DNA from 3 places in the Methylobacterium sp. Leaf94 genome. Region 1 is predicted to be linked to each of the others. Evidence: predicted binding sites of a transcription regulator. Region 1 holds the regulator's gene; each other region holds the start of a gene.

Region 1 (3,272 bases):
GCGCCGAGGCGAACCCCTTCGGCTTCCCGCCCAATGCCTGGTCGGAGATGATGCAGGCGTTCCTGAACTCCGGCGCCAAGACCCCGAAGCCCGCGACGCCCTCGCCCCAGGCGCGACCGCGTGCGGCGTCGACGTGGCTCGCGGCTTCGCCCCGGCCGGAGTCCGCCGCGCCGGACAGGTCGGCCACGGAAGCGCCCTTCGACGTGATGCAGCAGATGTTCCAGACGGGCCTGGAGGTGCAGCAGGAGAACGCCCGCGCGATGCAGCGCCTGTTCGATACCTTCTGGCAGGATCCCCGCAATCCCACCGAGACGGGCGGCAACGGTTCGGGTGACCGGCCCAAGGCAGGGCGCACCGGGCAGCGCTAGCCGAAGACCCGCCGTCGGCGACGCCGGCAGAGGACGGCAGAGAACCGATCGTCGCCGGGCCATCGACCCGAGGGCGCTGCGCCCGGGCGCCCTGCCGACCGGTCTAGACGCCGGCCGTCCAACTCATTCGTCGGATCGGGGCACCACTCAATCGCAGCGATGGCCGCAGCGGCAGGCCGGCGTGGCGCTCGGGCGACGCCCGGATCCGCCCTTGCCGAGGGGATCGAACGGATCGCGCCCGGGAGGCTTGAGATGGGAACCCTTGCAGAACACTTACGGAACGTTTAACGTGTTCGTGGTTTGTTTCTAGTGCCACCCGCCGCGATCCGTGGCGCTAACGAAGAGTGTCCCGCATGTTGACGCGTAAGCAGCTGGACCTGCTCCAGTTCATCCAGCTTCGGATGCGCGAGAGCGGCGTTCCCCCGTCGTTCGACGAGATGAAGGACGCCCTCGACCTGAAGTCGAAGTCGGGCATTCACCGCCTGATCACGGCCCTGGAGGAGCGCGGCTTTCTGCGCCGGCTGCCCAACAGGGCGCGGGCCATCGAGGTGATCCGGATGCCGGAGAGCCTCGGGGGGAATGCGGGCGCCCCGCGCGCCGCTCCGGCCTCCGAGGTTCGCCGCTTCACGCCGAGCGTGGTCGAAGGCGGCAAGGGCAAGGGCCTGCCGGCCGGCGCATCGGTGTCCCGACTGCCGACCACGCAGGCCACCGACGAGAGCGGTCGGGCCGTGACCATCCCGGTGATGGGTCGGATCGCGGCCGGTACGCCCATCTCGGCCATCCAGGAACAGAGCCATTCGGTGACGATGTCGCCAGATTTCCTGGCCGGCGGCGAGCATTACGCCCTGGAGGTGCGCGGCGATTCGATGGTCGATGCCGGGATCCTCGACGGCGACCTGGTGGTCATCCGCAAGCAGGACACCGCCAACACGGGCGACATCATCGTGGCCCTCATCGACGACGAGGAGGCGACCCTGAAGCGCCTGCGCCGGCGTGGATCGTCCATCGCCCTGGAAGCGGCGAATCCGGCCTACGAGACGCGGGTCCTCGGCCCGGATCGGGTGCAGATCCAGGGACGTCTCGTCAGCCTGGTGCGCCGCTACTGAAGGGGGTCCCCGTCCGGTTCATCGCCGGACGGATCCGACGGGTCGCGGGTGCGATCGGGGATTTCCGGTAAGACCGACGCCGGCGGTGTCGAAGATGGCAAGGACGTTCCCGGCGGGTCCACCGGCTTGCGCAAAGGCGTCGCACGCCAGGGCACGACATCCCCGAATTGCTTCGCGGTGGCGAGGGACGGCCCATCGCGGGTGAGGCGAATTGCGGTCGCACCGTGGGATCCCAGGAAATTCCGGTCGATGACGATAGATGCGGCGCAGCCCCCGGGCGCGGATTGCCGGGTGATCAGGATGTCGGCCCTGGCGCAGTCCTCTCCGAGGGCACGCTTGTCGGTGGTCAGGGCGAGCACGCGGCCGTCGGGTGTGGTCAGGGTACAGCCCAGGCGATCGCAGCGCGCGCCCTCGAACCTCGTGACGTCCTGCACCCGTCGGTCGTCTCCATCGGCCTTGAGCCATTGCGCGAGCACGAAGGGGGGCGGCCGGCCAAGGGTGGCGAGCCGCCCGTTGCGCTCGCGGATGGCGGCGCCCGCCCCCTCCCGATCGACGTAGATGTCGTAGCGATCCGGGGCAGCCGCACAGGCGATGCCGATCGCTGCCGGAATGAGGCCGAGCCAGCGCAGCGACGAGGCCGGGAGCGTCAGGACGATCAGGGCGGCGGCCAGGAGGCCGAGGGCCCCCGTGCCGAAGGCCGGGACCACGACGACGGCGTTGCCGAAGCCCGCGATCCAGGTCGAGATGGTCAGCATCCCCCGCACCGCCAGGCCCATGGCCCACCAGACCGGCTGATCCAGCGCGAACGGATAGGCGAGGATGCCCAGAACCGCTGACGGCATCACCGCCAGGGAGACCAGCGGCAGGGTGAGCGCGTTGCCCACCAGCCCGAAGGGCTGCACCGTCTGGAAGTGGTAGGTGGCGAAGGGCGCGGTGGCGATCTGGGCCACGAGCGTCGTGGCCAGGGTGCCGAAGACCGCCGCGGACGCCAGGGCGAAGATCCGGGGGAGCAGGCCGGCACCGTCGCGCTGCCGCCCGCGTCCGGCGATCAGCGGCGCGCAGGCGATCAGGCCGGCCACCGCCGCGAACGACATCTGGAAGCTCGGGCCGAGGAGGCCGTCCGGCTCGCGGGCCAGGGCGATCAGGGCGGCGAGGGCCAGGTTTCGCATGCTGAGCGCCGGGCGATCGACCAGGATCGCGCCGAGCATCACGAGGGTCATGATCAGCGAGCGCTCGGCGGCGATGTCCCAGCCGGAGAAGACGCAGTAGGCCGTCACGCCCACCATGGCGACGGCAGCGGCGATCTTCTTGATCGGCCAGTGCAGCGCCGCGAACGGAACGAGGGCCAGGAGCGCCCGCACGAGCCAGAACACCACGCCGGCCGCCAGGACCATGTGAAGGCCCGAGATCGAGACGACGTGGTAGATGCCGGCGGCGCGCAGGATGTCGTTGGTCTCGGGGCTGATCAGGCCGCGCTTGCCCGTCACCAGGGCCGCCGCCACCGCCCCGGCCTGTCCGCCGTTGGCGTCGGTGATGCGGCGCGTCAGGGCGTTGCGGGCCGCGTCGACGGCGGCCGCGAGGCGGATCTGCCAGTCCGCGCTCTCGGCCGGCGGTCGCAGGTCGACCTTGCCGACGAGGGAGCCCACCGCGCCGATCTCACGGAAGAAGGCATCCCGGGCGAAATCGTAGCCTCCGGGGCGGGCGGCTTCCGGCGGCGGAAGCAGGCGCGCGGTCGCGGCGATGCGGTCGCCCGGCTTCAGGGTATTCGCCTTGCGGTAGGAGACCCGCACCCGGACCG
Region 2 (3,272 bases), on a different contig from region 1:
GGGTCTGCGGATGCCCATGCTGGAGCAGCACCGGCAGACGCGGCCCGCCCGGGGACAGGGCGACCCGGAGGCGCAGGTCGGGCAGCGTCGCGTCGGCGAGGTCGAAGCCCGACAGGAACGGACACGGCCCGCGGCTGAGGAGAGCGATCGGCGGCATGGTGTCCCCGGAAACGTCGCGGACAGGGTTCGACCGTCCCGGCGCCGCAGCTGTGCCGTCGGTGCCGGGCAGGGATTCGGTCCGCGGCGAGGATGGCACAGGCGGCGCGCGGCGGCGAGACTGCCGCGCCCGTGCCGGGCCGGCCATCGGGGGCGGCTGCGTCGGGGGGACCGCGCGTCTCAGCCCTTCCAGTTCTTCAAGGCCCCGAACGGGCTCAGCGCCGGGTCGGCCGCCGGCGGGTTCAGCACCGGCTCGACCTGCGCGATGGCGTCCGCCAGGGAGAAGGCCGAGCCGCTGGTCAGCTTGCCGCCGGCGGCATCCTTGTGGCCGCCGCCGCGAAAGCGCCGCGCGCCTTCCAGGGCGGTCTCGTTGTTGGAGCGGAAGGACATGGTTCCCGCCCGCTGCACGTTGAGCACGCGCTTGGCCCGGCCGCTCTCCATGATCAGGTCCGAGACCCGCTGGAAGGTGCCGGAATCGAGGCCGAAGGACATCAGCGTGCCGTCCGAGAGGGGATGGAACAGGTCCGAGCGGGCTAGCACCCGGGCGATGCGCATGCGGGTGGTGAGGGTGCGGTCGTCGCCTTCGTCCTCTGCGAGGTAGCCGTCGAGGATCGCCTTGCGCAGGGCCGGCACCTGGCCCTCGATCACGGCCGGGGAGGCGCCCTCGCCAAGGAGGCGGGCTGCGCCGAGGAGGAGGTCGCCGACGAACCGGTCGTGCCAGGGATGCCCGATGGGCACGAGGTTCGAGACGTTGTCCCAGAACATCTCGTCGAGGCTCAGGCCGTTGCGGAAGGCCCGCCGGTCCTTGCGCCACAGATCGACGGCATCGACCGCCGTCACCAGGGCGCCGAGGATCGGATCCGCGCCGGTCTCGCGGGTCGCGTAGAGGACCCGGTGCTCGTAGGCCATGCGGGTGGCGCAGCAGGCCTCGTCGATGAGTACGACGATGTTCGGATCTTCCAGGTCGAAGCGCTGCAGACTCGGCGCCGCGGGATCGGCCTGCGGCGCGAGGCCCTGCTCGCGCAGCTGGTCGACCGAGGAGGCGTGGTGATCGAGGACGACGAGGCGGTGGCGCGCCGTCGGATCTCGGCGGCGGTTCAGGGCGGCGAAGTTGCGAATGAAGGTCACGGCCACCGCCTCGAGGCCGAGGTCGGTCATCACGATCATTTCCGGGGCGGACGCCTTGCCGAGGCGCTTCAGCTCGGTCTCGACCACCGGCCCGACATCGGAATAGCGCGGCACGTGCACGATGCGGGCGACCTCGGCGAACTGGCCGACCACCGTGGAGGCGCCGTAGCCGTCGAGGTCGTGGTGGGTGATCTGGGTGATGTTCAAGAACCTGTCCTCGGGCGAATCGCCAAGCGCGGGCTTCGGCTGTCCTGGGCGCCCTTATGCTGCACGCCCCGGTCCACGGCGAGCCCCCGCGCGGTGAGCCGCGGCGAGGCTGCGTCGGTTCCGCGGTGGATCGAGACCCGTCAGGGCTTGATTCCCGTGCCCGGACCGGGATTCTGCGAACAGACCACGAACACCAGCGACAGAACGATCGGAGGAACGTCCGCGATGGACCCGGACGACGCGGGCGCGATCCGCAAGATCATCCATATCGACATGGACGCCTTCTACGCCTCGGTGGAGCAGCGCGACGACCCGGCGTTGCGGGGCCGCCCGGTCGCGGTGGGCGGATCGCGCGAGCGCGGCGTGGTGGCGGCGGCGAGCTACGAGGCGCGGGCCTTCGGCGTCCGCTCGGCCATGCCCTCCGTCACGGCGCGCCGGCTCTGCCCCGACCTGGTCTTCGTCAAGCCGCGCTTCGAGGTCTACCGGGGGATCTCGGAGCAAATCCGGGCGGTCTTCGCCGAGCATACCGACCTGATCGAGCCCGTCGCCCTCGACGAGGCCTATCTCGACGTGACGGAGAATCGGCAGCGTCTGCCGACCGCCACCGCGGTGGCCCGCGCGATCCGGGCCTCGATCCGCGCGCAGACCGGCCTCGTGGCCTCGGCGGGCGTCTCCTACAACAAGTTCCTGGCCAAGGTGGCGTCCGACTTCCGCAAGCCCGACGCCCTGTTCGTGATCACCCCCGCCATGGGGCCGGCCTTCGTCGAGGACCTGCCGATCGGGCGCTTCCACGGGATCGGCCCCGTCACCGAAGCGCGGATGAAGGCGCTCGGCATCCTGACCGGACGCGACCTGCGCGCCCTCAGCCTGGAGACCCTGACGAAGCGGTTCGGCGCCTCGGCGCCCTACTATTATGGGGTGTCGCGGGGCATCGACGTCCGTCCGGTCCGGGCGAACCGGATTCGGAAATCCATCGGCGCCGAAAACACCTTCTCGGAGGACTCTGCCGATTACGGGGTGCTCGCGGGGCGCCTGGCGCCGATCCTCGACAAGGTCTGGGGCGCCGCCACCGCGAGGGAGGTCCGGGCCCGCACGGTGACGCTCAAGGTGAAGTTCGCGGATTTCGAGCAGATCACCCGGGCCCGCTCGCTGCCCGGCTTCGTCCCGGACCGCGCCGTCCTGGAGGAAACCGTTCTGGTCCTCCTGCGCGACCTGTTCCCCCTGCGGCGCAGCGTCCGCCTCCTCGGCGTCTCCCTCTCCGCCCTGGAACACGGCCCCGCGCCCGAGCCGCGCCAGCTCGGCCTCGGATTGTAGAGGCGCGCCCGGTTCCCCGGCGTCAGGGACACGCCGCCACGCCGGCGACGCGCCGGCTGCGCCGCAGAACGAGGAGGAAAGCGAGGCCGACCGCCGCCATTGCTGACCCCGCCACCGAGACCGCCGGATAGCCTCCGCCGAGGTCGATCACGAGGCCGCCGAGGGCCGCACCGATGGCGTTGCCGAGGTTGAACGCGCCGATGTTCAGGGCCGAGGCGAGGTTGGGCGCCTCGCCGGCCTCCGCCATCACCCGCATCTGTAGGGGCGGCACCAGGGCGAAGCTCGCGACGCCCCAGAGCAGGATGAGCGGAGCGGCGACCCAGCGCGAGTCCATCCCGACGGCGAACACCCCGAGCAGCAGAACCAGGGCCACCAGGGAGGCGATGATGGTTCCGTCCACCGTGCGGTCGGCCAGGCGTCCGCCGGCCCAGTTCCCGAGGGTCAGGCCGACGCCGTAGACCACCAGC
Region 3 (3,272 bases), on a different contig from region 1:
CCTTCAGCCCGGCATCGTCGACGTCGTGGTCGAGGCCGAGGACGAGGTAGGGATCGTCGGAGAGCCGGACGTGGCGGGCGGCGATGCGGCGGAACGCGGCCTCGTCGTAGCCGAAGGTCTCCGCCACCGCCCGCAGGTAGCGCTCCTCCGCCTCGTGGATGGCGCCGTCGGCCTTGGCGATGTGGAACAGGCCGTCGAGGACGTCCTCCAGCAGGGCCGGCTCATCGTGGAAGGTGGTGGCCAATTGCCGGGCATAGGCCTCGAAGCCGTTCGCGGTGCCCTTGGCGAGGTCGAACAGGCGCTGCACGCCGGGCCGGGCGCGCTCGTCCACCTGCACCACCTTGGCGAAGGCCTCCACCTCGGCCTGCGTCACCACGCCGTCGGATTTGGCCATCTTGGCGGCCAGGGCCACGAGGCCGGTGGTGAAGACCACGTCGCGCGGCGTGGTGCCGAACAGCGCGCCCTCGCGGTCGACCAGGAAGTGCCCGGCCACCCCACCGACGAGGCCGCCGAGGGGACCGCCGATGGCGAGGCCGAGGCCGGCCCCGCCGAGCTTGCCCCAGATGCCCAGGGTCATCGGACGACCCCGCGGGTGCAGGGAACGGGGCTGGCAGGGGCAAGGAGCATGGACGGTATCGACACGGGTGGGATCGACTTCGGCGCGAAACGAAGCGCGTCCTTACACCGGACGGCTCCGTTTCGGCGAGGGGCGATCGCCCGGGTCGTTCGTCCCCTCAGCGCCGGGCGCAGAGGCCGACGAGGCCCTGGCTCTCAGTGGGGCAGGCCGCGCTCAAGGTTCCGTCGGCGCCCGCCGTCACGATGGCGCTGCCGCCCTTCAGGCAGAGGGCCGAGGCGAGGATCTCGGTGCCCTCGCAGGTGATCGCGCAGCCCGAGGCCGGGCAGGTGTCCTGGCGCACCACACGGAACGGGGATGCGGGTGCGGCGGCCGCCAGGGCGGCCTGACCGGGCTCGCCCTTCTGACCCGCCGGGCCGCGCTCGCCGGCCGGCCCCTTCGCGCCCGTCTCGCCCTTCGGTCCGGCGTCCCCCTTCGGACCCGTCTCTCCCTTGGGGCCGGGTTCCCCCTTCGGTCCGGCCTGGCCCTTGGCACCCGGCTCGCCCTTGGCACCCGGCTCGCCCTTGGGCCCCTGGGGACCGGGCAAGCCGGCGACGCCCTGCGGGCCGGCGGGGCCGGTCTCGCCCTTGTCACCCGTGTCGCCCTTCTGCCCCGTCTCGCCCTTCGGGCCGGGCTGGCCGGCGGGGCCGCAATTGGCGATGACCGCCTCGCGCTCGTCCTCGCCCGCCTTCAGGGTGGCGATGCAGTTGGTGGGCACGTAAGGCAGGCGGAAGACGAAGCGGCCCCGGCTGTCGGCGATGATCGAGATGTCCTCGTCGAGCACCACCACGGTGCCGGGCTTGCGCACGCTGCCGGAGATGCGCAGGTCCCCGTTCTCGAAGCGGGCATCGTAGACCTGGATCGGCTGCGACACGACCTGGGGCCGGCGCGCCTTGGCCTCGCCCCGGGGCTGGGCCGCCGTCTGCGCGGCGGCGGGGAGGCCGCCCGCGACGGTGATCAGGCCCGACAGGACCACGAGGGCACGAGCGAAACGCATGGAGTTCTCCCGGCTGATCCGCGTCTTGTGCGCGGCGGTGAGGAGTGCTGCCCTGCCCTCGCTATAGGGTCAAGCGCGGCGGATCGGCCGGCCCGGAAACCATCGTCCACAAGCGTCCACAGCCGTCCACAGGCCAAGTCCCTGTGGGCAGGCGAAATTCCGAATCCCCCCGGAAACCGATTGAGTGTGTTCCTGTTTTGTTCTTAGCGTAGCGGGATGGAGCGGAGCCGATGAGACAGAGCCCTGAAGACCCTCCCGATGCCGAGACCGAGACTTTGCCGGCGGATCCGCCAAATCCGGATGCCGCGAATCCGGGTGCGCCCCCGGATCTGGCGGCCCTGCGCGCCCTCGTGGCCGATCGCGGAGGCGCATCCGTCCTCAGGGGCGCCCTGCCCCTCGGCATCCACGACGTCGATACGCGCCTCGCACAGGGCGGCCTCGCCCTCGGTCAGTTGCACGAGATCGCCCCGGCGCAGGCGGGCGACGAGCCGGCGGCGCTGGGCTTCGCCCTTGCGCTGGTGGCGCGCCACCTCGCCCGGGTGCGCGGCGAGGCCCTGCTCGTGGCTGGCCGGGGGCATCCCCTCCCCTACGGGCACGGGCTGGCCGGGCTCGGCCTCGATCCCGGCCGCCTGCTGCTGTTCGAGGTGGCGAGCGACGGGGACGCCTACCGGGCCCTGGAGGAATCCCTGCGCGCGCAGGGGCTGGCGGCCGTGGCGGGCCTCATCGATGCCGCCCTGCCCCTCGCCCAGAGCCGCCGGCTCCACCTCGCGGCGGCCCGGACCGACCTGCTCCTCCTTGTCCTGAGGCCGCCGGAGGCGGAGAGCCCCAACGTGGCGGCGACACGCTGGCGGGTCGCCGCCGGCAAGGCCCTGCGCGACCGCTTCGGCTGCATCGAGCGGCCGTGCTGGCAGGTGACCCTCGACCGGAGCCGCAATGGGCGGACCGGACATTGGCTTCTGGAGTGGGATCATGCCGCGCATCGTTTCGGTCTGGCTGGAGCACTGGCCGGTCACGCGGCTGAGGCGGACGCAGGCGCCGTCCGTCCCGAGCGGCGCGCCCAGCGCTCGGGCTGACGGCGACCGCGACAGCGGCCCGATGGTCGTGGCCGCCATGGAGACCAACGGCCTGCGCCTGGTGGCGGTGGATTCCGCCGCCCGCGCCCTCGGCCTCGTGCCCGGTGAAACCCTGGCCCGGGCCCGCGCCCGGATCGGGACGCCGGTCGCCGTCCATCCGGCCGATCCGGAGGCCGACGCCGCCGCCTTGCACCGCCTCTGCCTGTGGGCCAAGCGCTACACGCCCGTCGTCGCTCCCTACGGCCCGGCGGAGGGCGGCGACGGGTTCTTCCTCGACATCGCGGGGGCGAGCCACCTGTTCGGCGGCGAGGCCGCGCTGCTGGAAGACCTCGCCCGGCGGCTGTCGACCCGCGACATGCCGGCCCGGATCGCCCTCGCCGACACGCCGGCCTGCGCCTACGCCCTGGCGCGCCACGGCGGGGGCGGCCTCGTGGCCCCGGGCTGCAACGCGGAGGCCCTGCACGCCCTGCCCGTCTCGGCCCTGCGCCTCGATGGGGCCACGGCGCAGGCCCTGGCCCGCCTCGGCCTGCACCGGATCGGCGACCTCGCCACGGCGCCCCGGGCGCCGCTGGCCCGGCGCTTCGGCGAA

What was found. Region 1 encodes LexA, which represses DNA repair genes until DNA is damaged. Its sites were predicted from a motif close to TGTTCNNNNTGTGTTCNG; they were not measured.
Region 2: the regulator LexA is predicted to act here: its motif matches at 1,667-1,684, upstream of dinB (DNA polymerase IV).
Region 3: the regulator LexA is predicted to act here: its motif matches at 1,798-1,815, upstream of ASG63_RS03810 (ImuA family protein).

What each region holds. Positions count from the first base shown of each region.
Region 1 covers NZ_LMRM01000014.1:24,317-27,588, forward strand. The annotation lists gene ASG63_RS10720 (DUF937 domain-containing protein) at 1-368, shown strand, start outside; gene lexA (transcriptional repressor LexA) at 722-1,474, shown strand; gene ASG63_RS10730 (ComEC/Rec2 family competence protein) at 1,468-3,272, opposite strand, start outside.
Region 2 covers NZ_LMRM01000010.1:16,991-20,262, reverse strand. The annotation lists gene ASG63_RS07350 (alpha/beta fold hydrolase) at 1-157, opposite strand, end outside; gene ASG63_RS07345 (hypothetical protein) at 337-1,491, opposite strand; gene dinB (DNA polymerase IV) at 1,717-2,805, shown strand; gene ASG63_RS07335 (MFS transporter) at 2,828-3,272, opposite strand, start outside.
Region 3 covers NZ_LMRM01000004.1:60,769-64,040, forward strand. The annotation lists gene ASG63_RS03800 (molecular chaperone DjiA) at 1-577, opposite strand, end outside; gene ASG63_RS03805 (collagen-like protein) at 735-1,610, opposite strand; gene ASG63_RS03810 (ImuA family protein) at 1,841-2,683, shown strand; gene ASG63_RS03815 (Y-family DNA polymerase) at 2,580-3,272, shown strand, end outside.